Regions from separate parts of the Xylanimonas ulmi genome, predicted to be linked through region 2. Evidence: riboswitches for the same ligand, from Rfam matches in the RefSeq annotation. Region 2 holds a riboswitch; the other holds the start of a gene.
The links. A riboswitch is a leader RNA that binds a small molecule or an ion and turns the genes downstream of it on or off. The one in region 2 is predicted to bind S-adenosylmethionine.
Positions count from the first base shown of each region.

Region 1: it holds a riboswitch for S-adenosylmethionine, as region 2 does, so the genes downstream of both, EV386_RS03255 (hypothetical protein) here and EV386_RS13230 (LLM class flavin-dependent oxidoreductase) in region 2, are expected to answer to the same signal.

Region 1 covers NZ_SGWX01000001.1:734,965-750,596, reverse strand. Annotated here, with positions in the region: gene EV386_RS03320 (SulP family inorganic anion transporter) at 1-174, shown strand, start outside; gene EV386_RS03315 (bifunctional 3'-5' exonuclease/DNA polymerase) at 201-1,928, opposite strand; gene EV386_RS03310 (SDR family oxidoreductase) at 1,991-2,674, opposite strand; gene EV386_RS03305 (TetR/AcrR family transcriptional regulator) at 2,747-3,508, opposite strand; gene EV386_RS03300 (ABC transporter ATP-binding protein) at 3,619-4,398, shown strand; gene EV386_RS03295 (ABC transporter permease) at 4,395-5,183, shown strand; gene recQ (DNA helicase RecQ) at 5,220-7,067, opposite strand; gene EV386_RS03285 (DsbA family protein) at 7,177-8,007, opposite strand; gene EV386_RS03280 (ABC transporter permease) at 8,110-8,823, opposite strand; gene EV386_RS03275 (ABC transporter ATP-binding protein) at 8,833-9,744, opposite strand; gene EV386_RS03270 (ABC transporter permease) at 9,744-10,646, opposite strand; gene EV386_RS03265 (ABC transporter ATP-binding protein) at 10,633-11,547, opposite strand; gene EV386_RS03260 (DUF2690 domain-containing protein) at 12,015-12,863, opposite strand; SAM riboswitch class IV at 13,167-13,286, shown strand; gene EV386_RS03255 (hypothetical protein) at 13,329-13,646, shown strand; gene EV386_RS03250 (AI-2E family transporter) at 13,787-14,893, shown strand; gene EV386_RS03245 (SH3 domain-containing protein) at 15,302-15,632, shown strand, end outside.
Region 2 covers NZ_SGWX01000001.1:2,841,143-2,856,774, reverse strand. Annotated here, with positions in the region: gene purL (phosphoribosylformylglycinamidine synthase subunit PurL) at 1-893, shown strand, start outside; gene EV386_RS13250 (ATP-binding protein) at 1,093-2,346, shown strand; gene EV386_RS13245 (CE1 family esterase) at 2,520-3,443, opposite strand; gene EV386_RS13240 (hypothetical protein) at 3,543-3,932, shown strand; gene EV386_RS13235 (NADP-dependent isocitrate dehydrogenase) at 4,030-6,249, opposite strand; SAM riboswitch class IV at 6,456-6,568, shown strand; gene EV386_RS13230 (LLM class flavin-dependent oxidoreductase) at 6,789-8,051, shown strand; gene EV386_RS13225 (gamma carbonic anhydrase family protein) at 8,121-8,639, shown strand; gene EV386_RS13220 (hypothetical protein) at 8,814-9,137, shown strand; gene EV386_RS13215 (LacI family DNA-binding transcriptional regulator) at 9,192-10,190, shown strand; gene EV386_RS13210 (carbohydrate ABC transporter permease) at 10,418-11,392, shown strand; gene EV386_RS13205 (carbohydrate ABC transporter permease) at 11,389-12,291, shown strand; gene arfA (arabinosylfuranosidase ArfA) at 12,370-13,890, shown strand; gene EV386_RS13195 (ABC transporter substrate-binding protein) at 14,059-15,399, shown strand; gene EV386_RS13190 (dihydrodipicolinate synthase family protein) at 15,574-15,632, shown strand, end outside.

The sequences.
Region 1 (15,632 bases), 2.1 Mb from region 2:
AAGGGCGTGCAGCCCGGGCACGTCGGCCTGCTGCGCAACGTCGGCGTGCTCGACGAGCTGCGCGACGAGCGGCACCTGTTCGAGACGCTTGAGGACGCCGTCGAGCACGCGCGCTCGCACGTGCGCCGCTCCGAGCGGGGCCAGGACGTGCCGCAGTTGCGCGGGCTGCGCTGAGCTCCCGAGCGGGACGGGCCCGTCGCCTACTTGGCGTCCGCGTAGGAGGCGACCGTCGCGACCGTCAACGGGAACTCGACCGGGGCGTCGCCGAACAGCAGCCGTCCCGCCTCGGCGGCGGCCTCGCGCAGCTCGCGCGCGACGTCGTCGGCCCACGCCGCGGGCGTGTGCACCACGACCTCGTCGTGCAGGAAGAACGCCAGATGCGGGCGGCGCGCGAACACGCCGTCGCCCGCGGACGGGGCGTCGTCGCACTCCCCGAGCGCCCACAGCCGCCGGCGCGCTGACGCGAGCCACGCGAGCGCCCATTCCGCGGCCGTGCCCTGGACCACGAAGTTGCGGGTGAACCGGCCCCACGAGCGCGTGACGGAGCGCGCACGGGCCGCGGCGTCAGCGGCGGCCCGACCCGACGCCCCCGGTCCGGCCGACGGGTCGGCGGCGTAGGCGCCCGCCTGCGCCTGGGCCCACGACTCCCCCGGACGCGGCGAGCCACGCCCGAGCCACGTGGCCACGACCTCACCGCGCTCGCCGGCCCGTGCGGCGTCCTCGACCAGGGCGATCGCGCGGGGGAACGCCCGCGCGAGGCTCGGCAGCACCTGCGCGCTGGCGCCCGTGGTCCCCCCGTACATCGCGCCGAGCATGCCGACCTTGGCGAGCTCGCGCGTGGCGACCGCGCCCGAGGCGACGATGCCCGCGTACATGTCGCCGCCCCGGCCCGCCGCCGCCATCGCCTCGTCGCCGCTCATCGCCGCGAGCACGCGCGGCTCGAGCTGCGCGACGTCGGCGACGACAAGGGTCCACCCCGGGTCGGCGACCACGGCGCGGCGCACCTGCTTGGGCAGTTGGAGCGCTCCCCCGCCCACGCTCGACCACCGGCCTGTCACGACGCCGCCCACCACGTACTCCGAGCGGAACCGCCCGTCGCGCACCCAGGTGTCGAGCCAGTTCCAGCCGTTGGCGGTCAGCAGGCGGCTGAGGCTCTTGTATTCCAGGAGCGGGGCGACCACCGGGTGGTCGACGTCGGCCAGCTCCCACTTGCTCAGGCTCTTGGTCCCCACACCCGCGTACTGCATGGCCTTGAGCAGGCTCGGGTGCGAGTCGGGGTTGAGGGTGGGCGGCGCGTCGAGCGCCTCGCGGATGCGGACCGCGAGCGCCTCGAGCCGCTCGGGGCGCTGCCCGGGGGCGGGCCGGGGGCCGAGCCGCTCGGTGAGGATCGCCTCGTGCACGTCCGCGCGCCAGGGCAGCCCGGTGTGGTGCAGCTCGGCGGCGACGAGCGCGCCGGCGGACTCGGCGGCCAGCAGGAACCGCAGGCGGCCGGGCGCGGTGGCGTCGGCGAGCGCGGCGTCCTGCGCGGCGTCCTCGGTGTGCGGGTCGAGGTCCGCTCTGCCCGCGCGCCGGCCTCCTGCGGCGTCGCCGAGCTCGATCAGGCCCAGGTCGAACAGGCCCAGCGCCGCGGGATGCGCGCCCGGCACGAGAGGCGGCGGCCCGGCGGGTTCGGGCTCCAGGGCGTCCCACGGTCCGGCCGGTGCCCGGGCGAACGGGGTGTGCGCGGTCAGCGGCGATCGGCGCAGGATGGCGTGGGCGAGCCGCAGGTCGTGCGCGCGCTCGACGCGCACCCCGGCGTCGAGCAGGTCCGGGTACCAGCGGTTGGTGTCGTCCCAGGCCCACCGCACCGGTGGCGTCGCCCTCTCGCCGTCGCGCACGAGCGCGGCGAGGCCGACCCCTCGATCGTCCTCGCCCAGTACCCGCCGCACGCCCCCATCCTGCCCGCCGCCCCTGACACGGCAGGCCCCTGACACGGCGGGAGCCCCAGGGCCTAGGAGCCGGTGGCGGCCACGGCCGTCGGGATCGGGACCACGCCCGAGGTCAGGGCGAGAGTGCGGCCCACCGCCGCGCCCGACAGGACGAGCTCGGCGACGACGGCGCCCACGTCCTCGCGCGGGACCGTGCCGCGCGTGACGCGCTCGCCCGCGAGCGTGACGCGGCCCGTGCCGGGGGCGTCGGTGAACTGGCCCGGACGCAGGATCGTCCAGTCGAGTCCGGAGGCGCGCAGGTCGTCCTCGGCCTGCGTCTTGGCGTCGAGGTAGGCGGCCCACACGGGCGTCGAGCCGCTCGGCGCGGGCGCGCCGGCGCCCTGCGTCGAGACCTGCACGATCCGGCGCACGCCCGCCTCGCGCGCCGCCGCGGTCACCAGGACCGCGCCGTCGCGGTCCACGGTGTACTTGCGCTCGACGGTGCTGCCGGGGCCGGCGCCGGCCGCGAACACGACGGCGTCGGCGCCGTCGAACTGCGCGGCGACGTCGGCCGCCGAGGCGTGCTCGAGGTCGATCACGACGCCGGCGCCGCCCGCCGCCTCGACGTCGGCGACGTGGTCGGCGTTGCGCACCAGGCCGACGACGTCATGCCCGCGCGCGGCGAGGTACCGGGTCAGGTGGAGCGCCACCTTGCCGTGGCCTCCCGCCACGACGACGCGCAGGCGGCGCGGTTCACGAGTGGGCACAGGCCGACCTCCTCATGGTGGACTCGGCGGCGCGCCGAGTCGGCACCAGTCTTTCAGCGCCGATGCGCGCCGTCACCTGGTCGGGCGTGTCGAGGACGACGGCGCGTCGCCGCCGACGATCCGGTCACGGAGCCGGGCGGCGGCGCCGTCGACGTCGAAGCCGGGCAGGAGCGGGCTGAGGATCGCGCAGTAGTTGTGGACCGCGGCGAGGCCGAGGGCGATGTCCAGATCCTCCGGCTCGGGCTCGCCCTCGTGTCCCGTGCGCAGGCGGCGTGCCTCGCGCGCGAGCGCGACGTGTGCGCGGGCGACGAGCTCGCGCAGCTCGGGCCGGGCCGTGGGGTGGCGCAGCGCGAAGAGGTAGACCTCCAGGGCCAGCAGGATGTCGTCGAGCGTGGCCTCGGAGGGCGCGACGCCGTCGTCGACCCCCTCGCCACGCGCTTCGAGCTGCCGTGCGACCTCGACGAACAGGTCCTCCTTCGAGGCGAAGTTCGCGTACAGGGCGCCCTTGGTGTACCCGGCCGCGGCGGCCAGGTCGGCGACGGAGGCGCCCTCGTAGCCCTGGGCGGCGAAGACTCGGCGGGCCGCCTCGACGAGGTCGGCGCGGGTCCGCTCGGCCTTGGCCGCGCGGGCCGAGGCTCGTCCTGAGAGCTCGGCTGCGGCGTCGCCGAGCTCGCGGCTCAACTCACGCGACGCCTGGGTCAGCTCGTCGGCGATCTCCCGGCGCGCCTCGGCGCCGGCCTCGCCGAGCGTCTGGCCCAGCGCCTTGCTCAGCGCCGCCACCGCGTCCTTGAGTCCGCGCGAGGCCGAGCGCAGGTCGTCGTTGTCGTTCACCATGACCGCAACGATACATGCCGAACGGTTTGCCGTACCGTTCGGCATGTCATACCGTCCTGTCCATACCGAGCGGTACTCCCCGTCGTGCCGCCACGACCGAGAGGCATCCCATGTCCGACGACGTCCTGACCGTCCAGGACCTGCGCAAGCGCTACGGCTCCGGCACGCGCGCCGTGCAGGCCAACGACGGCGTCGACCTGACGGCCCGCGCCGGCCAGGTCGTGTGCCTGCTGGGCCACAACGGCGCCGGCAAGAGCACGCTGGTCAACCAGGTGGTGGGCATCGCCGCCCCCGACGCCGGCACGATCCGGCTCGCGGGCGTCGACGCCGTCGCGCACCCGGCCCAGGCGCGAGCGCTCGCCAGCGTCCAGGCCCAGGCGAACGTGCCCATCACGGGCTTGACCCCACGCCGCGCCATCGACCTGGTGGGGCGCATCCGCGGCGGACGGCGCGGCGACGTGCGCCGCCGCACGGCGCACCTGCTCGACGCGCTCGACCTCGGCCAGTGGGCCGACGTCCCCGCGGAGAAGGTCTCAGGCGGCGTCGCGCGCCTGACGGCGTTCGCCATGGCCGCCGTCGCCCCCGGCCGCCTCGTCGTGCTCGACGAGCCGACCAACGACGTCGACCCCGTGCGCCGCCGCCTGCTGTGGCGCGAGATCCGCTCGATCGCCGACGACGGCGCGGCCGTGCTGCTCGTGACGCACAACGTGCTCGAGGCTGAGACCGTCGTCGACCACGTCACCGTGCTCGACCGTGGGCGCGTCGTCGCCGACGGCGCACCCGCCCGCCTCGTCGCAGACAACCCCGGCGACTCGCTTGAGGACGCCTACATCCACCTGGTCGGCGAGACCCACGCCGCCGGTCCCCAGCGGCAGGAGACGGCACGATGAGCGCCCCCAGCACCACCCTCACCACCGTCACCCCCGGCGCGACCACACCGGCGTCGTCGCTGCGCCAGCTCGGCCTGCTCATGCAGTGGCAGGCGCGCCGCATGTCGCAGTGGCTGCCGCTGCTCGTGGTCATCCAGGTGCTCCTGGCCGTGACCACGGTGTTCGGCTACGGGCTGCTGGTCGGGTCACCGCCGCGCGAGGCGGCGCTCTACCTCGCCACGGGCGCGCCCACCATCACGCTCATCATGGTCGGCCTGGTGATGGCGCCCCAGCAGGTCGCCCAGGCGCGCACCGAGGGCAGCCTCGACTGGATGCGAACCCTGCCGGTCCCCCGCTGGACGTTCCTCACGGCGGACCTGGCGGTCTGGTCGCTGGTCGCGCTGCCCGGCACGGTGCTCGGCGTCGTCGTCGGGGCGTGGCGGTTCGACATCGCGCTGTCCGTCAGCCCGTGGATCCTGCTGGCAGCGCCCGTCGTCTCGCTCACCGCGGCGACGGTCGGCTACTCCATGGCGACGCTGCTGCCCCCGCAGGTCGCCCAACTGCTCAGTCAGGTCATCGTGTTCGTGGTGCTGCTGTTCTCGCCCGTGAGCTACCCCGCCGCGCGCATGCCCGGCTGGCTCGCCGGCGTCCACGAGTGGCTGCCTGTGCAGCCCATGGCCGAGGTCATGCGGGCCAGCCTCGTCAGCGACGAGTTCGGCGTCTCGCCGCGCACCGTCGTGGTGCTCGCGGTGTGGTGCGCCGCCGCGGTCGCGGGCGCGTGCCGGGCGCTGCGACGCCGGTCCTGAGGCGCCGGTCCTGAGGCGCCGGCTCGACGAGTGCGGCTATGCGGCGGCCGGCCCCGCGACCACCGCCAGCACCGCCTCGCCGTAGCGGTCCAGCTTGGCCTCCCCGACCCCGCTGATCGCCGCGAGCTCGCCCGACGTCGTCGGGCGGGCCGCGGCGATCGAGCGCAGCGTGGCGTCGGCGAACACGATGTAGGCGGGCTTGCCCTGCTCCTTGGCCTCGCCCGCGCGCCAGGCCCGCAGCGCCTCGAACAGCGGCACGTCGGCCTCGGCGAGGTCGGCCGCCGGGCTCGCCTTGCGCGAGCGCGCGGCACGGGCCGGGCGCGCCGGCTCGTGCCGCATCCGCACCTGCCGACGTCTCGCCAGCACGTCGCCGCTCGCCTCGGTCAGCACGAGCGTGCCGTGCTCGCCCTCGACGGTGAGCAGCCCCTGGGCCAGCAGTTGGCGGACCACGGCCCGCCACTCGGACTCGGCGAGGTCGGCGCCCACGCCGAACACCGACAGCTCCTGGTGGCGAGACCGTCGGACCTTCTCGGTGTCGCGGCCCAGCAGGATGTCGACCACCTGCCCGGCGCCGAAGCTCTGGCCGCGCTCGCGCGCCAGACGCAGCACGGTCGACAGGACCTTCTGCGCGGCGATCGTGCCGTCCCACGCCTCAGGCGGGTCGAGGCAGGTGTCGCACGCGGCGCAGCCGCCCGGATGCTGCTCGCCGAAGTAGGCGAGCAGTTGCGCGCGGCGGCACTCGACCGTCTCGCACAGCGCGAGCATCGCCCCGAGGTGCTGGTTGAGGTTGCGCTTGTGCGCGGCGTCGCCCTCGGAGGTCTCGATGAGCCGCCGCTGCTGGACGACGTCGGCGAGCCCATAGGCCAGCCACGCCGTCGCGGGCAGCCCGTCGCGCCCCGCGCGGCCCGTCTCCTGGTAGTAGCCCTCGACCGACTTGGGCAGGTCGAGGTGCGCGACGAACCGCACGTCGGGCTTGTCGATGCCCATGCCGAACGCGATGGTCGCGACCATGACCAGGCCGTCCTCGCGCAAGAACCGCGCCTGGTTGGCCGACCTCACCGCCGCGGGCAGGCCCGCGTGGTACGCCAGCGCGTCGATCCCGTTGTCGACCAGCGTCGCCGCCGTCCGCTCGACCGACGCGCGGGACAGGCAGTACACGATGCCCGCGTCGCCCGCGTGCTCGGTGCGCAGCAACTCCAGCAACTGCCGCTCGGGGCGGTCCTTGGGCACGATCCGATACTGGATGTTGGGGCGGTCGAAGCTCGACACGAAGTGCCGCGCGCCCTCCAGATCCAGCCGCGTGGCGATCTCGCGGCGCGTGGCCGCGGTCGCGGTCGCGGTCAGCGCGATGCGCGGCACGTGCGGCCAACGCTCGTGCAGCATCGACAGCTCGAGGTAGTCGGGCCGGAAGTCGTGGCCCCATTGCGAGACGCAGTGCGCCTCGTCGATCGCGAACAGCGAGATCGTCCCGCGGTCGAGCAGGTCGACGGCGGCCCTCGTGCGCAGGCCCTCGGGCGCGAGGTAGAGCAGGTCGAGCTCGCCCGCCTCGAACGCCCGCTCGACCGCGCGGCGCCGTTCGCCGTCGAGCGTCGAGTTGAGGAACGCCGCGCGCACGCCCAGCGCCGCGAGCGCGTCGACCTGGTCCTGCATGAGCGCGATGAGCGGTGAGACCACGACTCCCGTGCCGGGGCGCACCAGCGCGGGGATCTGGTAGCACAGCGACTTGCCGCCGCCCGTGGGCATGAGCACGAGCGCGTCGCCGCCCGCGATCACGGTGTCGATGATCGCGGCCTGCTCGCCGCGGAAGGAGTCGTAGCCGAAGACCCGCCGCAGCACGTCGCCCGCACTGGCGGGCCGGGCGCCGGGCGCCGTCTCGATGCTCACGCCCGCGAGCCTACCGACCGCGTCCGACGCCGGGCCGCGCCCGTCCCCACGGCCCCACGTCACCGCAGCCCCACGGCCCCGCGTCCCCCGTGGCGCCGCGCCCCACGGGCTACCGTGACGCGTCGGCGACCGCCTGCGGCAGCGCCGTCGGGTCCGTCCAGGCCCCCTCCCACCGCTGGCCGTCGATCGTGATGGTCGGCGTGCCCCGGAACGCGGGGTCGGCGCTCGCCGCGGCCGAGGCCGAGGCCACCCACTGCCCAAACGTCCGGCGCGCCTGGCCCGAGGCGATCGCGTCAGCGACGTCGGCGGGCACGCCGACCGCCGTCGCGCGCCGCGCGAGCTCGTCGTCGGTGAGCCCCGGCGAGCCCTCGGCGGGCTGGTCGACGAACAGCGCCTCGTGGAAGTCGAGCCAGTGCGCCGGGTCTCGGTCCGCGACCCACGCCGAGGCCGACGCCGCACGCGTGGAGTAGGCGGCGCCCTGCGAGGCGCCGTCGAGCATCGAGATCGGGCGCACGACGACGTCGGCCGTGCCGTCGGCGAGGAAGCCCTCGATCGCGTCTTTGTTGACCCGCTCGAAGTCGGCGCAGTACGGGCACATGTAGTCCACGACGATGGCCACCTCGGGCACACCCTCGGCGGCCTCTCCGCCCGCCGATCGATCAGCGCCGACCGGGATGGCGCCGTCGGCGCGCGCCGTCGACGGCACGTCGGCGACCTGACTCAGCGGCAGGTCCTCGACCGCGTTCGCGGCGTCGTCGCGGTGGGCGCGCACGAACAGCAGCACGGCGATCACCACGAGCGCGATCACCGCGAGCGCCAACACGCCGAACGTCACCACTCGGATGCGGCGCTCGCTCGCCTCCTGCCGCGCGCGCAAGGCCTGCGCCTGCGCGCGGGCGGCGTCGCGCCGCTGCGCGTTGGTCGGGTTCGTGCTGGTCATCGACGTCGTCGCCCTTCGCGCTGCGGGTCGGGCGCGCGCTCGGCCCGGATGGTGAGCGAGACTACCGACCGCCCCAGGCGAGCACCAGAGCCCCTCGGCGGCTCAGTCCCCCGAGGCCAGCACGAGCACGCGCAGGCGGCTGCCCGCGTACCAGGTGGCCGCGACGAACACCCCCGCGATGAGGGTCCAGGCGAGGCCGACGCCGACGGAGGCCGGCACCAGGCCCTGCGGCGCGATCGATCCGGTCACCGACTGCGCCCACTGCTGCACGCTCAGGTTGCGGGCGCCGGGCACGAGGTTGCCGACGAGGCTCTCCCACACCAGCGCGTAGACCAGTCCGACGACGACCGCGTGCCGGGTCAGGATCGACAGCAGCAGGAACAGCGCCCCGTACACCGCGCCCGCACACAGCGCGCCCACCCCGAAGGCGGCCACGGTGCGCGCGCTCGCGCCGAGGATCAGCGCGGCCGCCACCGTCGGCACGACGGCGAAGGCGAGGATCGCGAGCAGCGCCACGGCCAGCTTGCTGCGCACGATGGTGTGCCGCGACAGGGGTTTGGCGAGCAGGTGGACGATCGACCCGTCGTCGATCTCGGGTCCGATCACTCCGGTGCCGACGATGAGGCCGAGCAGCGGGAGGAAGGTCGCGAAGGCCACGCCCCGCAGCAGGGAGACGGCGCTCGTCTCGTCGGCCGGGGCGAGCAGGCGGGTCAGGACGGCGATGGCGACCAGCACCGCCGCGAGCGCGACGAGCAGCCAGACGCGCTTGCCGCCCAGCACGGCGCGGGCGGTGAGTCGAAGGATCGTGCGGTTCACAGGGCTCTCCTACCTCTGGACCAAGTAGGAGAAGACGCTCTCGAGCGACTCGTCCTGCGGTGTGACGTCGTACAGGCGCACGCCGGCGTCGCGCGCGACCCGTGGCAGCAGCTCGGCGAAGTGCAGGAACTCGGTCGCCTCGACCCGCAGCGTCTCGCCGTCGAGGCTGACGCCCGCCGTCGCGCGGTCGGCCACGAGCGCCGCCGCGAGCGCGCGGTTGTCATCCGAGGCGATGGTGTAGCGGTGCGGGCGGTCGGTCATGAGCCGCCGGATTTCGCGGTAGTCGCCCGACGCCGCGTGCCGGCCCGCGACGAGCACCTCGATGTGGTGGGCGAGCTGCTCGACCTCCTCCAGGATGTGCGAGCTGAACAGCACGGTGCGCCCGGCCTCGCCCATGGCGCGCAGCAGGCCGATCAGGTGCAACCGCTGGCGCGGGTCCATGCCGTTGAACGGCTCGTCGAGCAGCAGCACGGCCGGGTCGTGGACGAGCGCGGCGGCCATCTTGACCCGCTGCCTCATCCCCTTGGAGTACTCGCCGATCTTGCGGTCCGCCGCGTCGAGCATCGCGACCGTCTCCAGGGCGCGGCGCGCGGCGGCGCCCGGGTCGGCGAGCCCGTGCAGCTCGGCGCTCGCGAGGACGAACTGCCCGCCGGTCAGGTAGTCGAAGGTCGCCTCACGCTCCGGGACGAGGCCGAGCGTGCGGTAGGCCTCCGGGTGGCGCCAGACCGCCGCGCCGTCGAGCGTCACCGTTCCGGCCGACGGCGGCAGGAAGCCCGCCAGCATGTGGATCAGCGTCGACTTGCCGGCGCCGTTGGGCCCCAGCAGCCCGGTGATCCCGGGCCCGACGCGCATCGTGACGTCGTTGACGGCCACGACGTTGCCGTACCACCGCGAGCACGCGGCGACCTCCAGGGTGGACATCAGGCCTTGACCTTCCGGTAGCGGCGCAGCAGCGCGGCGTAGCTCGCGGCCACGACCAGGAGCGCCGCAAGGAGGAAGACGGCGCCGGCCACGCCGTCGGGCGGACCCGCCGCCGTCGAGGCGTCGGCGCCGAACGCCCACACCTGCACTCCGTCGACCAGGGTCATGGGTGACAGCATCCCCAGCCATCCGGCCAGGGTCGGGTCGCCGGCCTGCACGGCGGCGACGTCCTGCAGCCCGGAGACGACGGCGAAGCTGAGCGTCAGCACCGTGATGACGCTGGCGATCCCAAACCCGCGACGCCCCGTGAGCGAGGCGATCACCGTCGCGATCGACGCCAGGACCAGCGCGAAGAGCGCGGCTCCGGCCAGCGCCTGGAGGACCTGCGCGGTCTGCTCCCCGGCGTCGAACTGGGCGGCGAGCGCGCCCAGGTACATCAGCAGCAGGGGCGCGGCGAGCAGGATGAAGACCGCCGCCGCGACGGCGGCGAGCTTGGCCAGCGCGTAGTCGGCGCGCGCCAGCGGCCGCGAGAGGTACAGCGGCAGCGTGTGATAGCGCAGGTCGAGCGAGACGGCCTGCGGAGCCGCCACGGCGAGGAAGATCGCCAGCGCGCCCTGGGTGACCATGGCGAACCGGGTGTAGGGCAGCACGGGCTCGGTCAGCCCCTGCCGTGCCCCGACCACCGAGACCGCCGCGAGCACCACCGCGGGCAGCAGCATCACGGTGGCCATCCCGAACGGCACCACCTTGGATCGGGCGGCGCGCCCCAGACCGAACACGCCGCGCAACGTGTGCGTGAACAGCGCGAAGGTGATGGCGCGGCGATCGAGCCGTGGACCGGTGTAGCCGCGGTAGCCGATGTCATGGATGACACCGGGTCCGGGCGCCTCAGACGACGACATCGGCCGTCCTTTCGTCGAAGACCTCGCTGATGTGGTGGCGGCGGCGTTCCAGGCGGACCAGGCCATAACCCTGCTCGGCGACGACGTCGCGCACCGTGTCGTACGTCTCCTCACCGGCCAGGTCCACCAGGACGAGGCTCCCCTCGCGCACCGCCCGCAGGCCGCGCGCGGCGAGCGCCGCGACGGCGATGCCCGCGTCGGCGGTGACCTCGACCGCGAGCTGGGCGCTGGCCTGCGTGAACTCGGCGACCGACGAAGAGCGCAGCAGCACCCCCGCGTCGAGGACGACGACGTCGTCGCAGACGCGCTCAAGCTCGCCGAGCAGGTGCGAGGTCACCAGGACGGAGATCCCGAAGTCGTCGTAGACGCGGCGCACGAGGGCGAGCATCTCGTCGCGCCCGACGGGGTCGAGGCCGTTGGTGGGCTCGTCGAGGAAGACGACCTGGGGGTCGTGCACGAGCGCCTGGGCGAGCTTGACGCGCTGGCGCATGCCGGTCGAGTAGCCGCCGATCGGCCGGTACCGCTCCTCGTAGAGCCCCACATGGCGCAGCGTGTCGGCGGTGCGCTCGCGTGCGGCGTCGAGCGGGAGGCCCGCCATGCGCGCCAGGTGCACCACCAGCTCGGTCGCCGAGACGTCGCCGGGCAGGCAGTCGTGCTCGGGCATGTAGCCGACCCGCCGGCGCAGCGCGGCGCCGTCGGAGGCGATGTCGTGGCCGAGCACGCTCGCGCCCCCGCCGGTGGGGTCCTCGACGCCGAGGAGGATCTTGATGAGTGTGGACTTGCCCGCGCCGTTGGCGCCGACCAGCCCGGTCACGCCCGCGCCGATCTCGACCGTGAGCCGGTCGAGGGCGGTCACGCGCGGATAGCGCTTGGTGAGCTGGTGGGTTGTGATGACGGGCACGGGCCGACCGTAGTGCCGCGCGGCGCGCCGCGGAAGGCGTGACGGCGAGAGTTCAGGGGAAGTTCAGGGTCGCCTCGGGGTGAGTCCTGGCGCCCGCAGCGTGTCCGCGGCGTGGCCCACGACCCGCCAGTGGCCGCCGTGCTCGTCGCACACCAGCCCGACGTTGCGGCACCGCGCGCAGGTGACTTTGCCGAGCAGGCCGCTCGCACGCCCCCCGTTGCAGGAGGGGCAGTCGTGCAACGGACGGTGGCACTGCGCGCAGGACATGGTCGCGCTCCTTGAGCTCAGACGGTGCGCGCGGGCCTCGTTCTGGGCCGCCGCGCGGGCGGGCTGCCGGATCGAGCCCACACCGCACATCCTGGCCAAGCGCGCCCGGCCGAACCCCGCCTGGGCGCGGTCGCGGATTCCGTCCGGATCCGGACGGAGCGGCGAACCGCGCGGACCCGCGGCCTGCGGCCCGCCGACGCTCACAGGCACATCGGATCTCCCAGGCTGATGTGCTCGCCGTCCACGGTGATCTCGCCGACGGCGCACACCCGGGTGTCCGGCGTGGGCCGCACCAGCAGCGTGGTGTAGGCGCTCTGGGCGTCCGGCTCGGTCGTGTCCTGCCGGTCGTCCGCCTCTGGCCCGGTCTGGCGGAAGATGCTCGCCGAGACGAGGTTCCCCGCGGCCTTGCCGTCGTAGCGCGTGATGCGCGCCCACCCCGCCTGGCACGCGTCCGACCAGACGATCTCCAGCAGGGTGTCGTTCGCGCGCGTCTCGGCGGCGGCGACCGCGGCGTCGCTCACGCAGTCGGTCAGGGCGGGGTCCTGCCCCGTGGTCACCGCGATGCGCGCCTCGGCGGAGACCGCCGGGGCCTGCGATTGGTCGGCAGCGGCCGCCGCGGCGCCGGCCGGGCCGGCGGCGAGGTGGACACCCCACCCGCCGACGGCGGCGCCGACCACGGCCGCCGCCACGGCGAGCCAGGTCGCGGCGACCGCGCTCACGGTCCGGCGCGCGCGCTCGGGCGCTGCGGCGTCCCCGGACGGCGCGCCTGCGGCCATCGCCGCGAGCGCCTCCGGGAGTCGGACGTTCGCCTCGAGCGCGGCCCGCCGAGCGGCGAACGAGGCGACGTCGCCGCCGAACAGCCCGACGACGGCCGTGACCGTGCGCTCGCTGGGCAGGCGCTTGCCGGCGAACGCGTCCGACAGGACGGTCTTCGACACGCCCGTGCGGTGGGCGAGAGCCTCGAGCGTCGGGTTGCCCGCGCCCATGCGCAGGTCGCGCAGGTCGCTCGCCACCTGGGCGATGGTGTCGTTGTCGAAGGCGGGCGACATACGCGTCTCCTCGGGTCTGGGCCGCTGCGCGCGAGCGGCCGACGGCGCTGGGTGGCTGTGCCGATCCCGCTGCGTTCGGCCGCCTCGTCGGCGCGCTTCGTCGGGATCGCACACATTGCGTCGTCGGAAGGATCCCGGGTCGCCGGAGCGCCGAGGGCGTGTTCCCGGCACTCAGCGGGGGTTTCACCCCCCGAGATCACCCGCTGCGACCGGGCCGGCCCCAGGTCAGCGGCCCTGCTCCCGGCGTCTGCCATCACCGCGCGGTCTTGACCTGCGCCGACGCGTCCTCTACCGTCCCGGCCAGGTCACGAGCTCAGCCCGCACGCCTCCGGACGTGGGCTGACGGCAACCGCGTCGCCCGACACGGTGCCCTCCGGAGAAGACCCGGGTCGACGCCCCCACAGCGTCAGCCAAGCCGGGCTGACCCCCGCCGTCGGGCGGGGCGAGCCCTCCACGGAGGCGCAGATGACGCACAGCACCCCTCGACGCAACGAGCCCCACGACGTTCCGGCGAGCCGCCGCGACGCAGACCTCATCCCGTGGCAGGTCAAGGAGGAGCACCGTGGGCAATACCCGCTCGCGATGCTGCGCCTGGAGAGCAGACGGCGCGCGAGCCTCCCGCTCTCGGCGCTGGAGGTCCGCCGGCTCGACTCCTGGCTGGGCGACCTCGCCGAGCGCGGCGTCGTCGTCCTCTACGACCCCGACACCCCCGACGGCTTCTACCTGGTCCCCCGCGCAGGCCGTGACGACGATGTGATCCGGCGGCCGGCCGGGTCGCGGTAGCGGAACGCTCCCCCGGGCGCGGCCCGCCACGCCTCCGCCGAGCCCTATGAGCCTCGTCGCGCGACGGGTCGCGTCGGCGGGCGGGGCGAGATCGGTGTGCTCGGGCGATGATGCTCGGACGCACGATCGAAGGAGCGTCCTTGCCGAAGAACAGCCACCGAGCGCCGCTGCGTGAGCGCGTGCTGCGCCTTGGCCGCGTCGGGTGGGCCGTGGTGGGCATCGCGGCCGCGGTGGTCGTCGTCTACTCGGCCGTGTCGATGCTCAGCGGCCTCGCGGTCCCCCTGGTGGTCGCGGTCGTGCTGGGTGTCCTGCTGCACCCGGTGGTCGACTGGCTCGAACGGCGCGGCCTGCCGCGCGGGATCGGCGCGTCACTGGTGCTGGTCGCGCTGGCCGTCGTGGTGGGCGTCGCGGTGTGGGTCACCGTCGTCGGCGTCATCGAGCAGTCCACGGAGATCGTCGACCGCCTGACCGTCGGCCTGACGGAGCTCGCCTCGCTTGAGGTGCAGTTCGCGGGCGCGGCGGTGGACCTGTCGGTGGTCGACCTGGGCGAGGCGACCCAGGCGATCAGCGGCGGGATCGCGTCGCTGTTCGGCAGCGTGTTCTCAGGCGCGGCGGCGTTCGCGATGGGGACGTTCATCGCCGTGTTCTTCCTGTTCTACATCCTGGCGGACTGGGCCCGCGTCAAGGGCTTCGTCATGCGGTACACCGCGATCGGCGCGACGTCAGGCCACGACGTCGTCGAGGAGGCCACGATCACGCTGCGCCGCTACTTCGGCGCGATGACCCTCTCGAACCTGATCGCGGCGGTCCTCATCGCGCTCGCCGCCGCGTTGATGGACGTGCCGCTGGCGTTCTCGATCGGGCTCGTGACCTTCGTGACCTCCTATGTCCCGTTCCTCGGAGCGATCTTCTCCGGAGCGTTCGCGGTGCTCATCGCGCTCGGGTCGCGCGGCCCGGTCCACGCGCTCGTCCTGCTCGGCGTGATCCTGGTGATGCAGAACCTGCTGCAGACCCTCATCCTCACCAAGCTCTCCTCCGATCGGCTGCGCCTGCACCCCATCGTCAACCTCGGCTCGACCGTCGCGGGCACCGTGTTCGCCGGCCTGCTCGGCGCGACGCTGTCCGCTCCCCTGGTGGTCATGCTGCGCGACGTCGTCGGACACCTGCGCGAGCGCCCGGACGACGGCGAGGCGCCTCGCCCCACGCCAGCCGCCCCGGCGCCGTCGCCGGAGGAGGACGCCCCGTAGGCCCAGCGACCGTGGGACTGGCCAGGAGTCGGACGACGGCGGCACCCCGAGATGCGACCCGACGCACCGCTCCCAAGTCGCAGCGAGCGGGTCGCCGAAGGCCTCGACCTCGCGCCGCGGCTCAGTGTCACTCGTGTTGAGCATCGCGAGGCGACGGCGCCGCAGCAGGCTGACCGCAGCGGCTCTCCCCACCAGTTCGGGTGGGCCACGAATGGGCGAGCGCGTGCGCGAAGCTCGTGGGCCGGGGATGCGCGACGACGACCATCGACTGCCTCACGAGACTGAGCCCCGACAACGACCCACCCTTCCGACCAGGCTGGCACCCTGATGTCGCGCGCGACGCCAGGGTGTGCGGCGTCGCAAGGCTCCCCGCCGCAGGCTCCGCCGGGGGTGCGGGAGGCTGGGCGCATGACCGAGCCCGCGCCGCTGACACACGTCGTCATCGAGTCCGACCCGCAGTACGACGACCCCGCGCCGATCCGGATCCTCCCCGGGCAGGTTGTGACGGTGACCCAGGAGACGGCGACGGAGTTCCCGGCGTTCGTGCACGTCACCACGCCCAGGGGCGAGGGCTGGGTGCCGCGCCGACACCTCGACGGAGCGCGCCCGGCCGCCGCCGTCCTGCGCGCCTACGACACGACCGTCCTGATGCCCCAGGTGGGTGACCGCGTCGCCGCGGTCGAAGAGGACACCGACTCCGGGTGGACCTGGTGCCGCGACCAGGTGGGACGCGAGGGCT
Region 2 (15,632 bases):
AGACGACGAACCTGGGTGTCGCGCTCGCGACCGACGCCAACGGGCGCTACGCCAAGCTCGACCCGCGCACCGGCGCCCAGCTCGCGCTCGCCGAGGCGTACCGCAACGTGGCCGTGGCGGGGGCCACGCCCCTGGCGGTGACCGACTGCCTCAACTTCGGCTCGCCCGAGAACCCGGACTCGATGTGGCAGCTCGTCGAGGCGATCGAGGGCCTGGCCGACGCGTGCCAGGCGCTCGAGGTGCCCGTGACGGGCGGCAACGTCTCGCTCTACAACGAGACGGGCGCCCCCGGCCTGGTCGACTCGGCCATCCACCCCACGCCCGTCGTGGGCGTGCTGGGGGTGCTCGACGACGTGCGCACCGCGGTGCCGTCGGGCTGGCGCGCGCCGGGCCTGCGCGTGCTGCTGCTGGGCGCGACGGCCGACGAGCTCGACGGGTCGGCCTGGGCCGACGTCGAGCACGGCCACCTGGGCGGTGTGCCGCCGCGTGTCGACCTGGCCGCCGAGCGCGCGCTGGCCTCGGTGCTCATCGGCGCCCGCCGCGCGGGACTGGCGGCCGCGGCGCACGACCTGTCCGAGGGCGGCCTGATGCAGGCGCTGGCGGAGTCGTCGCTGCGCTACGGCGTGGGCGTGACCGCCTCGGTCGCGGGCGTCGTCGAGCGTGACGGCGTCAGTCCGTTCGCCGCGCTGTTCAGCGAGACAACGGCGCGCGCGCTGGTCGCGCTCGACCCGGCCCGCGAGGCCGAGCTCGTCGCCGCCGCCGAGGCCGCGGGCGTCCCTGTCCTGGCGATCGGCACGACCGGCGGCGAGTCGGTCACCGTCGACGAGGTCTCCATCCCGCTCGCCGAGGCCCGCGAGGCCCACGAGACCACCCTTCCGCGCCTGTTCGCCTGAGCCCGCCTGAGCCCGCCCGGGCCTCCCAGGCGTCGCGCCGGGCTAGCCCCAACGCCGGGCTGGCGTTGGGGCTAGACCTTGCCGAGGCGTGACAAGACGCCTAGCCAAGCGACGACCAAACGCCTAGTAGGATGCTGACGATCTGCCTAGCTCAAGGCCGTCAAGATGCTAAGTTCGCCAGGTGACCTACCAAAGACGTGTGGTTGACGACTTCCTGGACGAGGCACGAGCTGGACTCGTGGCCATCGCCCTCGAAGGCGCGAAGGGGGTCGGGAAAACCGCCACCGCCAGTCGGCGGGCAAAGACGGTCCTCACGATCTCTGATCCCCGGACGCGCGAGGCCGTCCGGGGGAACTACGACCTCGTGGCCCAGGCCACGCCGCCGGTCCTCATCGATGAGTGGCAGCTGGAGCCGCAGGTCTGGGACAGGGTGCGCACGGCCGTCGATGACGCCCCGCGCGAGTACGGCAGGTTCTTGCTGGCGGGCTCCGCCGATGTCGCCCCGGGCACGCGCATCCACAGCGGGGCAGGTCGGATCGTCCGGCTATTGATGCGCCCGATGTCACTGGCCGAGCGCAACTTCGAGATCCCGACAGTGTCCTTGAAGCAGTTGCATGCCGGGGGCGCGGCGATAGAAGGCTCCACCAAGCGCGCCGTCCACGACTACGTCGGCGAGATCCTCCGGTCGGGGTTCCCCGGGATCCGCGATGCCCCAGATCGGTTCCGCGACCGTCAGCTCGACGGATACCTGGACCGCATCGTTGACAGGGACCTCCAGGAGAACGGGGTCACTGTGCGCCGGCCCTCGGCATTGATGTCCTGGCTCAAGGCCTATGGCGCCGCGTCCGCATCGACGACCGAGTACACGAAGATCCTCAATGCCGCGACCGCCGGGGACCCTGACAAGCCCGCGCGCGCCACGGTCGACGGCTACCGGGAGCATCTCAAGCGACTGTTCATCCTCGACCCGGTCGAGGCATGGACTCCGGCACTCGCGCCGCTCAAGCGACTGACCGTCTCTCCCAAGCACCACCTCGTCGACCCGGCGTTGGCGGCGCGCATGGTCGGCATCGGCGCCCAGGGACTGCTGCTCGGCGAAGGTGCCGTGCCGTCTCCGAGCGCGGGCACCTGGCTCGGTGCACTGTTCGAGTCGCTCGCCGTTCAATCTGTGCGCACCTACGCCGAGGCGATGGACGCACGAGTCGGCCACCTGCGTACCAAGAACGGAGACCGTGAAGTCGACATCATCGTGGAGACGAACGACCGACGGGTCGTCGCCCTGGAAGTCAAGCTGTCCGACACGATCAACGACTCGGACGTCAAGCACCTGCTCTGGCTCAAGGAGCAGATGGGCGAACTCGTGCAGGACGCCGTCGTCATCAACACGGGACCCTACGCATACCGCCGCCGAGACGGCATCGCCGTCGTCCCGCTCGCCCTCCTCGGCCCGTAATACCTTGGGGCTGACCGCTGCACAAAGCCTGGGCGCCTCAGTGGGTGTCTACGGCATCCCCCAGGCCCCGACAGCACGGACAGTCACCGACGGCAATCCCCACAATCTCGCGTGTTTCCCCAGGTCGCCAGTCACGTTGGGGCTAGGTCGCGCGGGGGCTACGCCGCGCGGGGCTACGCCGCGCGGGGGTGGGCCAGCAGCCAGTCGAGCACCGTGGGGGCGAAGTCGGGCGACCACGTCGGGACGTGGCGGCCGCCGACGATGGTCCACAGTGCGACCTCGGCGCCGTCCTGGCACGAGGACCACGTCTGCGTGGTCGTCTCGGCGCCGTCGATCGTGGCCTCTAGGTCCAGCGGGTCCCCGGCCTGCGGGGTGGCGGCGCACCCGTCGAGGTCCCGCCAGTCGCCCACGGTCCTCTCGGCTCCGGGGTAGGTGCGCCCGGGCCCGTTGTCGCCCCCGCCGTAGGCGATGGTCTCGTCGGCGTCGCCCTGCACCTGCAGCACGCTCACGGGCGCGCTCGGCGCGCACGACGACGGATCGTCGGTCATCTCGCCGGCGACCGAGACGACGGCGGTGACCAGGTCGGCGTGCTCGCACGCCATGCGCAACGCCATGAACCCGCCGTTGGAGTGCCCGACGACGTACACGCGCGCCGGGTCGACCGCGTACTGGCTCTCCACCGTGGTGATGAGGTCCGCGAGGTAGCCCGAGTCGTCGACCCCGGTGTCGGCGAAGTCGCAGCACGCGGTGGTCGCGTTCCAGAACGGGTTGCCCGAGCCGTCGACGGCGCCGTCGGGGAGCGCGAGCAGGTACCCCCGCTGGTCGGCGAGCGCGTCGAGCCCGAAGTAGGAGCCGAGCTCGCTCCCGGAGGACGTGTAGCCGTGCAGCCCGACGACCAGCGGCGCGGGGGTGTCGGGGTCGTAGTCGGCCGGGACGGTGAGGTGGAACGGGCGGTCGTCGAGCGCGACCGTGCCCGAGGCGCCGGGCGCGATCGCCGCGTCGGAGGGTGCCGCCGTCGGCGACCCGCCGCAGGCGGCGAGCGCGAGCAGGAGGGTCGCGGCGAGCAGGGCGCCCACCGGCCTCCGGAAGGTCGGCATGGGCACATCATGACCCCCGGTGGGCCGATCACACCACGCCTTTGGCCCGCGTGCGCGCGCGAGCGCGGCGGCGCTCCTACAGTGGACGTGGAGGGCGCGATGACGTGGCAGCTCGCGATGATCCTCGGCACGGTCGCCGCGTGGACGCTGGCGGGCGCCGCCGTGCTGACGCATGTCGCCGTGCGCGAGTGGCGCCGCCGTCGGGCCGCCGCCCGGCGCTCGATCGAGGGCGACCCGATCGACACCCTGACACTGCAGATCCGCCTCGGGGAGATCGCCCACGAGATCCAGGCGCTCGCGGCGAGCAACGCGTTCGCGGCCGCCCACCACACACGCGCCGCCCAGGCCGCCTATGACGCGCTGCTGGCCGAGGCGTGCCGCCGGGCCGGGCTGCCGGTCGAGGGGCCGGGCGAGGCGACCGCGCGCACCTCGGAGGCCGAGCGCCTGCGCGAGGAGCTGGAGCTCGCCTCGCGCGGCTGGACCTGGTAGCGCCGGACCTGGCGCCCCGGACTCGAGGGTCCGAGACCCGATGGCCCCGGACCACCCCCGTCGGCCCCGCCCCGCGAGGAGCGGGGCCGACGACGGCTCAGAGGGTCGCGAGCACCTGGTTGAACGTGGCGCTCGGGCGCATGACAGCCGTCGTCAGGGCCGCATCGGGGCGGTAGTAGCCGCCGATGTCGGCGGGCTTGCCCTGGACCGCGAGCAGCTCGGCGACGATCGTGCCCTCGTGGGCGCCCAGCGCCTCGGCGAGCGGGGTGAACGCTGCGGCGAGCTCGGCGTCGTCCTGCTGCGCGGCCAGCTCGCGGGCCCAGTACAGGGCCAGGTAGAAGTGCGAGCCGCGGTTGTCGATCGTGCCCAGCTTGCGGCCGGGGGAGCGGTCCTCGTCGAGGAACGTGCCGGTCGCGCGGTCGAGCGTGTCGGCGAGCACCTGGGCGCGCGGGTTGCCGGTGGTCTGGGCCAGGTGCTCGAACGAGGCCGCGAGCGCGAAGAACTCGCCGAGCGAGTCCCAGCGCAGGTAGTCCTCGGCGACGAGCTGCTGCACGTGCTTGGGCGCCGAGCCGCCCGCGCCCGTCTCGAACAGGCCGCCGCCTCTCATGAGCGGCACGATCGAGAGCATCTTCGCCGACGTGCCGACCTCGAGGATCGGGAACAGGTCGGTGTTGTAGTCGCGCAGCACGTTGCCCGTGACGGAGATGGTGTCGAGGCCCGCACGCATGCGCGCGAACGAGAACGCCGTGGCCTCGGCGGGGGCCATGACGTGGATCTCCAGGCCCTCGGTGTCGTGCTCCGGCAGGTATTGCTCCAACTTGCCGATGAGGGTCGCGTCGTGCGCGCGCGTGGCGTCGAGCCAGAACACCGCGGGGGTGTTCGACAGGCGCGCGCGGCGCACGGCCAGGGCGACCCAGTCGCGGATCGGGGCGTCCTTGGTCTGGCAGGCGCGCCAGATGTCGCCCGCCTCGACGTCGTGCGAGAGCAGGACCTCGCCCGAGGACGCCACGACCTCGACCGTGCCGGCGACCGGGATCTCGAAGGTCTTGTCGTGCGAGCCGTACTCCTCGGCGGCCTTGGCCATGAGGCCGACGTTGGGCACGGTGCCGATGGTCGCGGGGTCGAGCGCGCCGTTCGCGCGGCAGTCGTCGATCGCGGCCTGGTAGACGCCCGCGTAGGACGAGTCGGGGATGACGGCGAGCGTGTCGTGCTCGGCGCCGTCGGGGCCCCACATCTTGCCGCCGCCGCGGATCATGGCGGGCATCGACGCGTCGATGATGACGTCGGAGGGCACGTGCAGGTTGGTGATGCCCTTGTCGGAGTTGACCATCGCGAGCGCGGGGCCGTCGGCGAGCCCGCGCGCGACGGCGGCGCGGATGGCCTCGCCGTCGGGCAGCGACTGCGTGGCCGCGAGCAGCGCGGCGAGGCCGTCGTTGGGGGAGACGCCCGCGGCGCGCAGCTGGTCGCCGAACTGCTCGAACACTGCGGGCAGGAACGCCTGCACCACGTGCCCGAAGATGATCGGGTCGCTGACCTTCATCATCGTGGCCTTGAGGTGCGCGGAGAACAGGACGCCGTCGGCCTTGGCCTGGGCGATCTGCTCGGTCAGGAAGGCGCGCAGCGCGCGCACCGACAGGAACGTGCCGTCGACGACCTCGCCCGCGAGCACCGCGAGGCCGTTCTTGAGCACCGTCACCGAGCCGTCCTCGGCGACGAGGCGGATGGTGAGGGTGTCGTCGGCGGGGATGACGACGGACTTCTCGTTGTGGAAGAAGTCGCCGTGGGCCATGGTCGCGACGTTGGTCTTCGACGACGGCGACCAGGCGCCCATGCGGTGCGGGTGCGCCTTGGCGTAGGCCTTGACCGAGGCGGGCGCGCGGCGGTCGGAGTTGCCCTGGCGCAGCACGGGGTTGACGGCCGAGCCCTTGACGCGGTCGTAGCGGGCGCGCACGTCCTTGTCCTCGGCGGTCTCGGGCGACTCGGGGTAGTCGGGCACGTCGAAGCCCTGGGCCCGCAGCTCGGCGATCGCCGCCTTGAGCTGGGGCGCCGATGCCGAGATGTTGGGCAGCTTGATGATGTTGGCGCTCGGGTCCTCGGCGAGGCGGCCGAGCTCGGCGAGCGCGTCGTCGACGCGCTGCTCGGGCTTCAGGCGCTCGGGGAACTGCGCGAGGATGCGCGCGGCGACCGAGATGTCGCGGGTCTCAATCGCCACGCCGGCCTGCCTGGCGAACGCCTGGACGATCGGCAGGAACGAGTACGTCGCCAGCAGCGGGGCCTCGTCGGTGTGGGTGTAGATGATCGTGGACTGTCCGGCCATGGGCGGCGTCGCTCCCTGGTGCTGGGCCGCTGCTCGTGACAGCGGGGCGGGTTTTCTCGACATCAAGATACTTGACGGCCCGCGAGCGCCGGAATCCCGCGTCACTCCCTGCGTCTCAAATCCGCGTCTCGCGATATGAAACCCCCGTTGCTCTGGTCGAAGGCGCTCCGTAATGTCCTGCGTGTCGAGGCCCCCTGGGGGTCTCGGGTCATGAGCTCCGACGTCAAGCCCCGGCTCGTCGGACGGCAACCCCCGCGTGGGTGGGTGCCCCGGGTGAGGACCAGGTGGCGTCGTGTTCGCGGCGCACAACGCGCGAGCCCCTTGCGGGCCAGAGGAGGAACCATGCGTCGGAGCCAGACTCGCTGCTGTTGTCGCTGACCAGCGACGCCGCGCACGCGGCCCGCGGGCGCTAGCCCGCACAGCCTCGATCCACACCGGCCTCAAGCCCTCGCCGCCGACGGCGGTTCCTCGCTCTTTGGTAGCCCGACGCCCCCGCGCCACGACGCGGGAACGGGCTGCGCCCACGATCGGAGCCCCACGTGTCGTATCAGCCTGCCCCCGCCCTGCCCGACGGCCCCCGCGCCCTGCGCGCCGACCGCCCGCACGTCATCCTCGGGATCGACCTCACCGCCGCCGGCGCGCGCCCTGGAGCGCACCGGGCCCGTGGCGGGTTCGCCGCGCTCCCGTTCGACGGCGAGCGCTTCGTGCGCCTCGTGCGCACCGCGGACCGGGGTCGCCTCGACCTGGTCGTGCTCGACGAGACCTTCCTGCTCCACCCCGGCCGCGGCCGCGTCATCGGGCGCCTTGACGCCGCGGTCGCCGCCGCGCGGGTGGCGCCGCTCGCGCCTGGCGCCGGATTCGTCGTCGGCGTCGACGCGCTGCACCTCGACCCCGCGCAGGTCGCGTCGGCGATCGCGGGCGTCGAGCGCGCCAGTGGCGGCCTCGCCGCCTGGCAGGTCGGGCTCGCGCCCGACGCCGACGAGCGCATCGTCGGGTTCGCCGCCGTCGCCGCGCGCCGCACGGCCGCGCACTGGCAGCACGGCGGCGGAGGCGAGCTGGCGGGGCTCGACCCCGAGGGCCGCCGGAGCGTGGACCACGACGGCGTCCGGTTCGCCGTGCGCCGCCCGACGCCCGCGCGTGCGCTCCCGCAGGGACGCCCGCCCATCAGCGTCCGCGTCAGGGACGCGGCCGATGTGCGGCTGGCCGCGACCACAGCCGACGTCGTGCGCCTCGTCGCACCGGATCGCGCAGGCGTGGTCGCGTTGCGCGCGGCCCTGCGCGACGCCATCGTCGCCGCGGGACGCGACCCGGGGCAGGTGCGCGTGCTGGCCGAGGTCTTCGTCGTGCTCGCCGAGCAGGACGCCAGCGCCCAGGCGCGCCTGGCGATGGTCCGCGACCTGGAGGGGCCCGACGCCGGTGGCGGCGCCGTCGTCGTCGCCGGGACGCCGCACGACCTCGCGCGACTCGTGTCGGAGTGGGCCGGGGCCGGGGTCGTCGACGGGTTTGTGCTGCGGCCCGCCGCGCTCGACGCGGACCTCACCGCCATTGTGACCGGACTGGTCCCCGAGCTCGAGGAGCGGGGGCTGCGGCCCGCCGAGGCGCGAGCCGGCACGCTGCGCGAACGCCTGGCGCTGGCGGCCGCCGCGCCGCAGCCCGCCGCCGTGGGTCCGGCGGCCGGGCAGCCTGCTGCGGCGGGCCGGGCGGCCAGGCAGTCCGCCGTCGCGACCCGGGAGGGCGCCGGCGTGGGACACCCGTCCGGCGCGCGCCGCCCGGCCCGAGCGGGCGCACTTCAGCCGGCTTGAGCGGAGTCCGAGCGCGGCCGAAGCGCTGGCCTCTGCGCCCGCGCGGCCGGCGCCGGTAGGGTCCCGAGCATGGCGACGGTGCTTCCCTTTGACGGCCACACTCCGCAGATCGACCCGACCGCATGGCTCGCGCCGACCGCGACGGTGATCGGACGGGTCACGATCGGCCCTCGCGCAAGCGTCTTCTACGGCGCGGTGCTGCGCGGCGACATGGACGAGATCGTGCTCGGCGCAGGATCGAACCTGCAGGACAACTGCGTGGTGCACACCGACGACGGCGTCCCGACACGCATCGGCGCCGGCGTCGGCGTCGGGCACGGCGCGATCGTCCACGGCGCCACCGTGGGCGACGGCAGCCTGATCGGGATGGGCGCGACGCTGCTCAACGGGTCGGTGATCGGCGAGGGCGCCTTCGTCGCGGCAGGCGCCCTGGTGCGCGAGGGCCAGGAGATCCCCGCAGGGCACCTCGCGGTCGGGGTTCCGGCGAAGGACCGCGGCGAGCTCGACGCCGCGGGCAAGGAGCGGGTGGCCAGCAACGCCGTGCACTACGAGGCGCTCGCGCTCAAGCATCGCGAGTCCGTGGGGTAGCGAGCGACGGGGCTTTGAGGTGGGGTGGGTGACGGGCATACCTGCACGCCAAAGCGCACGCCCTGCGCGCCCGTGCCGGGGTCGAGTTCGCGGCGCGTCAAGAGCCCCCGGGTGCCGAAAGTGTGCGGGAGAATGGGCCCCTTCCCCTGGACCGATCGATGAAGAGTGGTTGACATGGCAGTTCACACGGAGGCCCTGGCCTTAGGCGACGCTATCGGGCCCGCCGGCGATCGCCTTGACCGGTACGCGGTGGCGTCTGTCGTCCTCGCGGCCGCGGGCTTGGTGGGGTTCATGGTGCTGCATCTGGCGTTCGCGGTCCTGTCCCCGATCGCGGTTGTGCTCGGGGTACTCGGGGCGCGCCGCACAGGTGTCACCGGCGCGCCAGGGCGCGGTGCTGCCACTGCGGGCTTCCTCATTGGAGGAGTCGGGGTAGTCGTCTGCATCTTTCTCGTCGTTGGCATGGCCATCTCCGCAATGGCGCAGCCAGCGGTCGTGTGATCGCCCGCGCGTCATCTTCTGAGCGGGGACATCAATGGTGAAAGGTGGCTCTTGATGGCCGTCACGATGCGTGAGGTCGCCGCGCTTGCCGGCGTGTCTTTGAAGACCGTCTCGAACGTCATCAACAACTACCCCTATATCCGTCCCGAGACTCGTGCGAAGGTCGAGTTCGCCATCCAGCAGCTCGACTTCCACCCGAACATCAGCGCCCGAAACCTTGCCCAGGGCCGCACCGGGCTGATCGGGCTCGTGCTCCCTGATCTGCGGATCCCGTACTTCGCCGAGCTTGCCTACTCGGTGATGGGCGCCGCTGAGCAACTCGGACGAAAGCTGGTCATCGAGCAGACCGGCGAGCGCGGCCAACGGGAACTCGAGGTGCTCCGCGCGAAGGGGCGGCGACTTACGGACGGCCTGCTGTTCTCGCCTATCGCTATGAACCCGGACGCACCGGCGTTGCTGGACGTCGGATACCCACTGGTGCTTCTGGGGGAGCGTGTCTTCGGCGCGCCGGTCGATCACGTCACCATGGACAACTTCGCGGGCGCGAGGGCCGCCGCGCTGCATCTAGCCGAGCGCGGATGCCGTGACATAGCAGTGATCGGAACCCGGGCGGAGGAGACGGCCGGTTCATCGGTCCTCCGGCTCGCCGGCCTCCGTGCGGGGTTGGCAGAGGCGGGCCTTGAACTCAATCCGCTCCTCATCGCAGAGACAGACCGGTGGGTACACAAGGAGGGGGCCAGGCTGATGTCGGACCTACTCGACCAAGGAGTCCCGCTCGACGGCGTCTTCGCTATGAACGACGCCCTCGCATTGGGCGCGATGCACGCTATACACAGGCGCAGTCTGGTCGTGCCCGGAGACGTCGCCGTCATTGGGTTCGACAACATCAGCGAGAGCGAGTCATCCGACCCCCGGCTCACTTCGGTTGACCCTGGCAGAGAGCAGATCGCGAACGAGGCTGTTCGACTCCTCGCCGCACGGATCGACGGTGAGACAACCCCCGCGCAGACAGTGGTCGTGCGTCACACGCTCGTCCGCCGAGAGTCCGCGTGACGTAGGTGCGCTGCGACATCGCGTGACACCGCCCGGCGCTGACGTCGGAGGGGACGCAATCGCTGTGACCGACCACATCGACGTTCAAAACGCGCCACAAGTCCTCGCCGGCTGCGCCACCTGTGTCGACGCGGAAGCCGACGTTCATACGCTCGTGCCAGCACCATCTACACCGCTGTAGGAACGGGTCGCGAAGGCGAGCGACTCCACGGCCAGGAGGTTCGAGGATGACCACGTCTGTGCTCGCGCGGTTGCACGGAAAACGACCAACGCGATTGACGAAGAAGAGGCCCGACGGTCCGTTCAGATCCATGGTCTTTTCGCCCAAGGTCGCGCCGTACGGCTTCGTCTTTCCATTCATTCTCACGCTGGCCATCTTTTGGATCTACCCGATCGGCCGCTCAATCGTGATGAGCACCCAGCACATCGTCCCCGGGTACATCGAACCGGTCGGCGTCGAGAATTACCTCCGGATGTGGAACGACCCAATCTTCTGGCGCGCGCTGTGGAACTCGGTTCGCTACATGCTGGCGACCCTCGTGATCCTCATTCCGATACCTCTCCTGTTGGCCCTCGCGGTAAACTCGAAACTCGGGTCGCCGAGAATCAAAGCATTCTTCAAGGCATCGATGTTCACGCCAGCCCTGACTTCCGTGGTCGTCGCCGGCATCATTTTCCGCCTGATGTTCGCGGAGGGTGAGGACGCACTCATGAACCAGATGCTCGGAGTCTTCGGCCTCGACCCCGAACGCTGGCTGCGCAATGATATGACGGGCCTCGTCGCACTGCTCGTGCTGGCACTGTGGCGCTGGACAGGGGTCAATATGATGTACTTCCTCGCCGGGCTTCAGTCGATCCCTGCCGAGTACTACGAGGCGGCCGCGATCGATGGCGCCTCCAAGTGGCAGACGTTCGTTCACGTGACACTGCCTCAGGTCAAGCCGACGATCATCTTCGTCGTCACCATTTCGGTGTTCGGCGGACTCTCGATGTTCCTGGAGAGTTTCATGCTCTGGGGTGGGAACAACTCGCCCCAGAACATAGGTCTGACGATCATCGGCTACCTCTATCGCTTGGGTATTGAGCGTAACGACCTCGGGTTCGCCTCGGCGGTCGGTGTGGTCCTGCTCGCTCTCGTTCTGATTATCAATCTCACCCAGCTCACGCTCACTGGGTTCTTCAAGAAGGAGAAGCGAGCATGAGTATCCCTCTGCAGAAGGATGTGCGGCCGGAGCTAGCGCATTCGTCGGCCCTCGGGACCGCTCCGCGGCGGAAGCGGTGGATCGGCAACTCGGCGATGAGCCTTCTCCTCCTTTTAATCTCTGCGGTCACACTGATTCCCTTCTGGGCGATCTTTGTCGGGACATTTCAGGATGGTACGGCCCTCATGCGACACGGCTTGAACCTTTCGATCGACTGGGATCAGGCGGGCCTGTACAACTACATCATGCTGTTCACGGACTCGGGTGACTTTTTCCGTTGGTTCGCCAACTCCATTGGGTTGACGGTCGTACAAGTGGTCACGACACTGCTAGTCTCGGCCTTCGTGGCGTATGGATTTGCGAAGTATGAGTTCCGGTTCAAAACGCCGCTCTTCATCTGCGTCGTCGTTCTCATGACGGTTCCCTTCGAAATGCTGATGCTGCCGCTGTTCACTCAGATGCACGCCTTCGGGCTTTCGGACAACTACGCTGCAATCATCCTCCCGTGGGTGGCGCGGGCAATGACGATATTCTTCTTCCGGCAGTACCTCTTGGGCATCCCGGATGAGATTATCGAGGCGGGTCGCGTCGATGGGGTCAGCGAGTACGGGATCTTTTTCCGTCTTGTGCTCCCGCTCATGACTCCTGCAATGGCGGCTATGGCGATCCTGAACGGGATGCTCTCGTGGAACAATTTCCTCTGGCCGCTCCTTGTGCTGCGCTCGCCGAGCAACTTCACGCTCCCGATCGGTCTCAACACACTACTGACGCCACACGGCAACAACTACGACCTCCTTATCGTGGGCGCGTTCTTCTCTCTGATTCCGATTCTCGTCCTGTTCTTGGCCTTCCAGCGTTTCTTTGTCACCGGAATGACTGCCGGTGCCGTCAAGGGGTAGGTCGAGTCGAAACGCAGGCGCGCGTCGGATCGTCCGCGTTGCGCTCGAAACACCCAACTAATCACTTCGAGGACAATGATGCGAAAATCGACAATGTCAGTCAGTCCTGCCTTCGTCGTCGGTCCCGTGCGGGCGCGGACTTTCGGCTCCTTCGTCGAGCACTTGGGGCGGTGCGTATACACGGGAATCTACGAGCCTGAGCACCGCAGTGCGGACGCGGATGGATTTCGCGGGGACGTTATGGAGCTCGTCAAGGAGCTTGGCGTCACCACGGTGCGCTACCCGGGCGGGAACTTTGTATCCGGCTATGCTTGGGAGGACGGCATTGGTCCCCGCGCGGAGCGGCCGGTCCGTGTCGACCTGGCTTGGCACTCGACCGAGCCAAACTGGGTGGGCGTCGATGAGTTCATGAGATGGTGCGCGAGGGTCGACGTCGAGCCGATGATGGCCGTCAACCTTGGCACGCGCGGCATGACGGAGGCCGTGAATCTTCTGGAGTACTGCAACCTTCCCCGTGGCACTGATTTGTCCGACCGGCGTCGAAAGAATGGCGCGGAGGAGCCCTACCGCGTGAAGTTGTGGTGCCTGGGTAACGAGATGGACGGCCCATGGCAGACGGGACACAAGACGCCCCAGGAGTACGCGCGGATCGCTACCGAGACAGCCCGTGCCATGAGGCGCATGTATCCAGACGTTGAGTTGGTCGCCTGTGGCTCGTCAAACTCATCGATGAAGACCTTTGGCGCGTGGGAGCACGCCGTCCTTGAGGAAGCGTACGAGCATGTCGACTACATATCGGCGCACGAGTACTACTTCGAGGAGAATGGGGACCTTGCCTCGTTCCTCGCCTCGGCCGAAAAGATGGATCGGTTCATTCGTTCGGTTGTGGCCACAGCGGACGCCGTTCGTGCGGCCGGAAAGCACGAGAAGCGGATCAACGTCTCATTCGACGAGTGGAACGTGTGGTACCAGAAGGCAACGCCGTCTGTACCGCCATCGGGTGACGACTTCCCGATCGCCCCGGCGCTCCTCGAGGACCAATACTCAGTCGCAGACGCCGTCGTCGTTGGCAACCTGCTCGTCACGTTGCTCAAACACACGGACCGTGTGCACGCCGCCTCCCAGGCGCAGCTTGTCAACGCCATCGCGCCGATCATGACTGAGCCGGCGAACAAGGGCGGACGGGCCTGGAAGCAGACGATCTTCCACCCGTTCGCTCTCACGGCAGAACATGCCAAGGGTCAGGTCCTGCAGGTCGCCGTCGAGTCGCCCACGCATGAGACGAAGCAGTTCGGTGAGGTGCGTACCGTGGATGGGGTCGCGACTCACGAGCCCGCGACCGGGCAGGTAGTGGTCTTCGTGGTCAACCGCTCCGTTGGAGAGCGGGTCGCCCTCGACGTCGATCTGACGGCGTTCCCGAGTCTGGCGATTGCGGAGGCGCTGACCATGTCGAGTGACGACCCCTATTGGAAGGCGACGGCGGAGGACAGCCATTCGGTCGTGCCCACCCCGAATGAGTCGATCGCGCTGGCGGCCGGGCACGTGACGGGCGAACTGGCGGCGGTCTCGTGGACGATGATCCGCCTCACCCCGGCCTAAGCGCATCTCTTCCATGGGCCGGAGACGGTCGTCAGCGGCTCGGCGGTTCGTCGCGCCTTCCGAGGTCGTGGATCTCCCACGCCACAACAACGATCTCCCCCTGTGATCCTCACCGGGGCAGCCAGGTCGAGCACTCGACCCGATACGTCGAAGGAGACGGACAACGACATGAGGATGACGAAGCGACCGATGATGGCCGCGGCTGCCGCCGCGGTGATAGCTGCCGCGCTCTCGGCCTGCGGCCCTGCGGCAGGCGACGCGCCCGCCGCGGGCGCTACCGCGGGCGACGGGGGTGCGACGACGTTGGACCTCTTGGTCTTCAACGCCTTGCACGCCGACTTTTACCAGGAGATGGCGACGGCCTGGAATGCCAGGAACCCCGATCGGGGGATCGTCCTCGAGCCGCGCGTGCTTCCTCTCCAGGAGATGCACAACCAACTCCAGATGGCCTTCACGGCAGGCCAGCAGATTCCGGACATCGTTGACATCGAGGTTATGCGGTTTCCGAACTTCACTATCGGCACCCAGGTTCTGTACGACCTGGCTCCCTACGCTGAGCCGTACCTCGACGACCTCGTGCAGGCGCGGCTCGACCTGTACACCCACGGCGGCATGTTGCTAGGGCTCCCTACCCACGTGGGCGCCACCGTGGCGTTCTACAACGTGCCGCTGCTCGAGTCCGCTGGAGTCGACTGGACTGCTATCGAGACATGGGACGACTTCCGTGATGCAGGGGTCAAACTCCACGCAGAGACGGGAGCGCATTTGGGCAGCGCTGGGACCTCGGGCGGGTTCACGCACCATCTGCTCGTTGGTCAGCACGAGGCCGACTACACAGACGACGAGGGCATCCTCAAGCTGACTACGCCAGAGGTCGTCGCTGCCTTTGAGATGCTGCAGGAGATGCACGCGACGGGCGTGCTCGGCATCATTCCAGGTGGTACTCCCGACTCCGAGGAGGGCTTCGCCGCGATCGCCAACGGCGACTTCGGTGCAGTGATCATGCCCGTGTGGTTCGGCTCACGCTTCATCAACTACATGCCTGACCTCGCAGGGCAGATTGCTGTTGCGGTTCCGCCCACCCTGCCCGGCTCCGACGTCGTGACGATCGGTGGCGGTGGCACCGGAACCGCGGTTCCGCTCGCCTCCGAGCACCGCGAGCTGGCAGCCGAGTTCGTCGCCTTCGCCAAGCTGTCAGAGCAAGCGAATGTTCGCGTCTGGGAGCTGCTCGGCTTCGATCCGGTCAACACCAGCGTCTGGTCGGACGAGGCGGTGACCCACAACCCGGACAACCGCTTTGTGCAGTACTTCTACAACAACCCGTTCGACGCGCTGCTCGAGATGAGGGGCTCGGTCGGGCTGCTCGCTTCGCAGCGGACCCATTCGTGGCCCGAGGTCATCGCCGTGATGAACTCCGAGATCCTTGACAGCATCCTCGAGTCCGGCGTCCCGGCCGCTGATGCTCTTGAGCGGGCAGAGGCCGCACTGCGCAACACGCTCAGGCAGTGAACCGGTCGGAGCAGGGCGCGCACCGGTTAACCGGCGGTGCGCACCTGCTCCGTGCCGAGGTGCGGCGCGGCGTGATCACGACGCGAGCTCCTCGTCACTCCAGGTTCGCCTAACTCGCACTCACCACTCAGTCCCGTAGTAACGGTCCCCGAGGACCGACGGAGGAGCGTCCCAATGCACCGCGTGGAAACAGCACAATTCCTCACGCCGACCATCACGGCCTTCGACGCCGG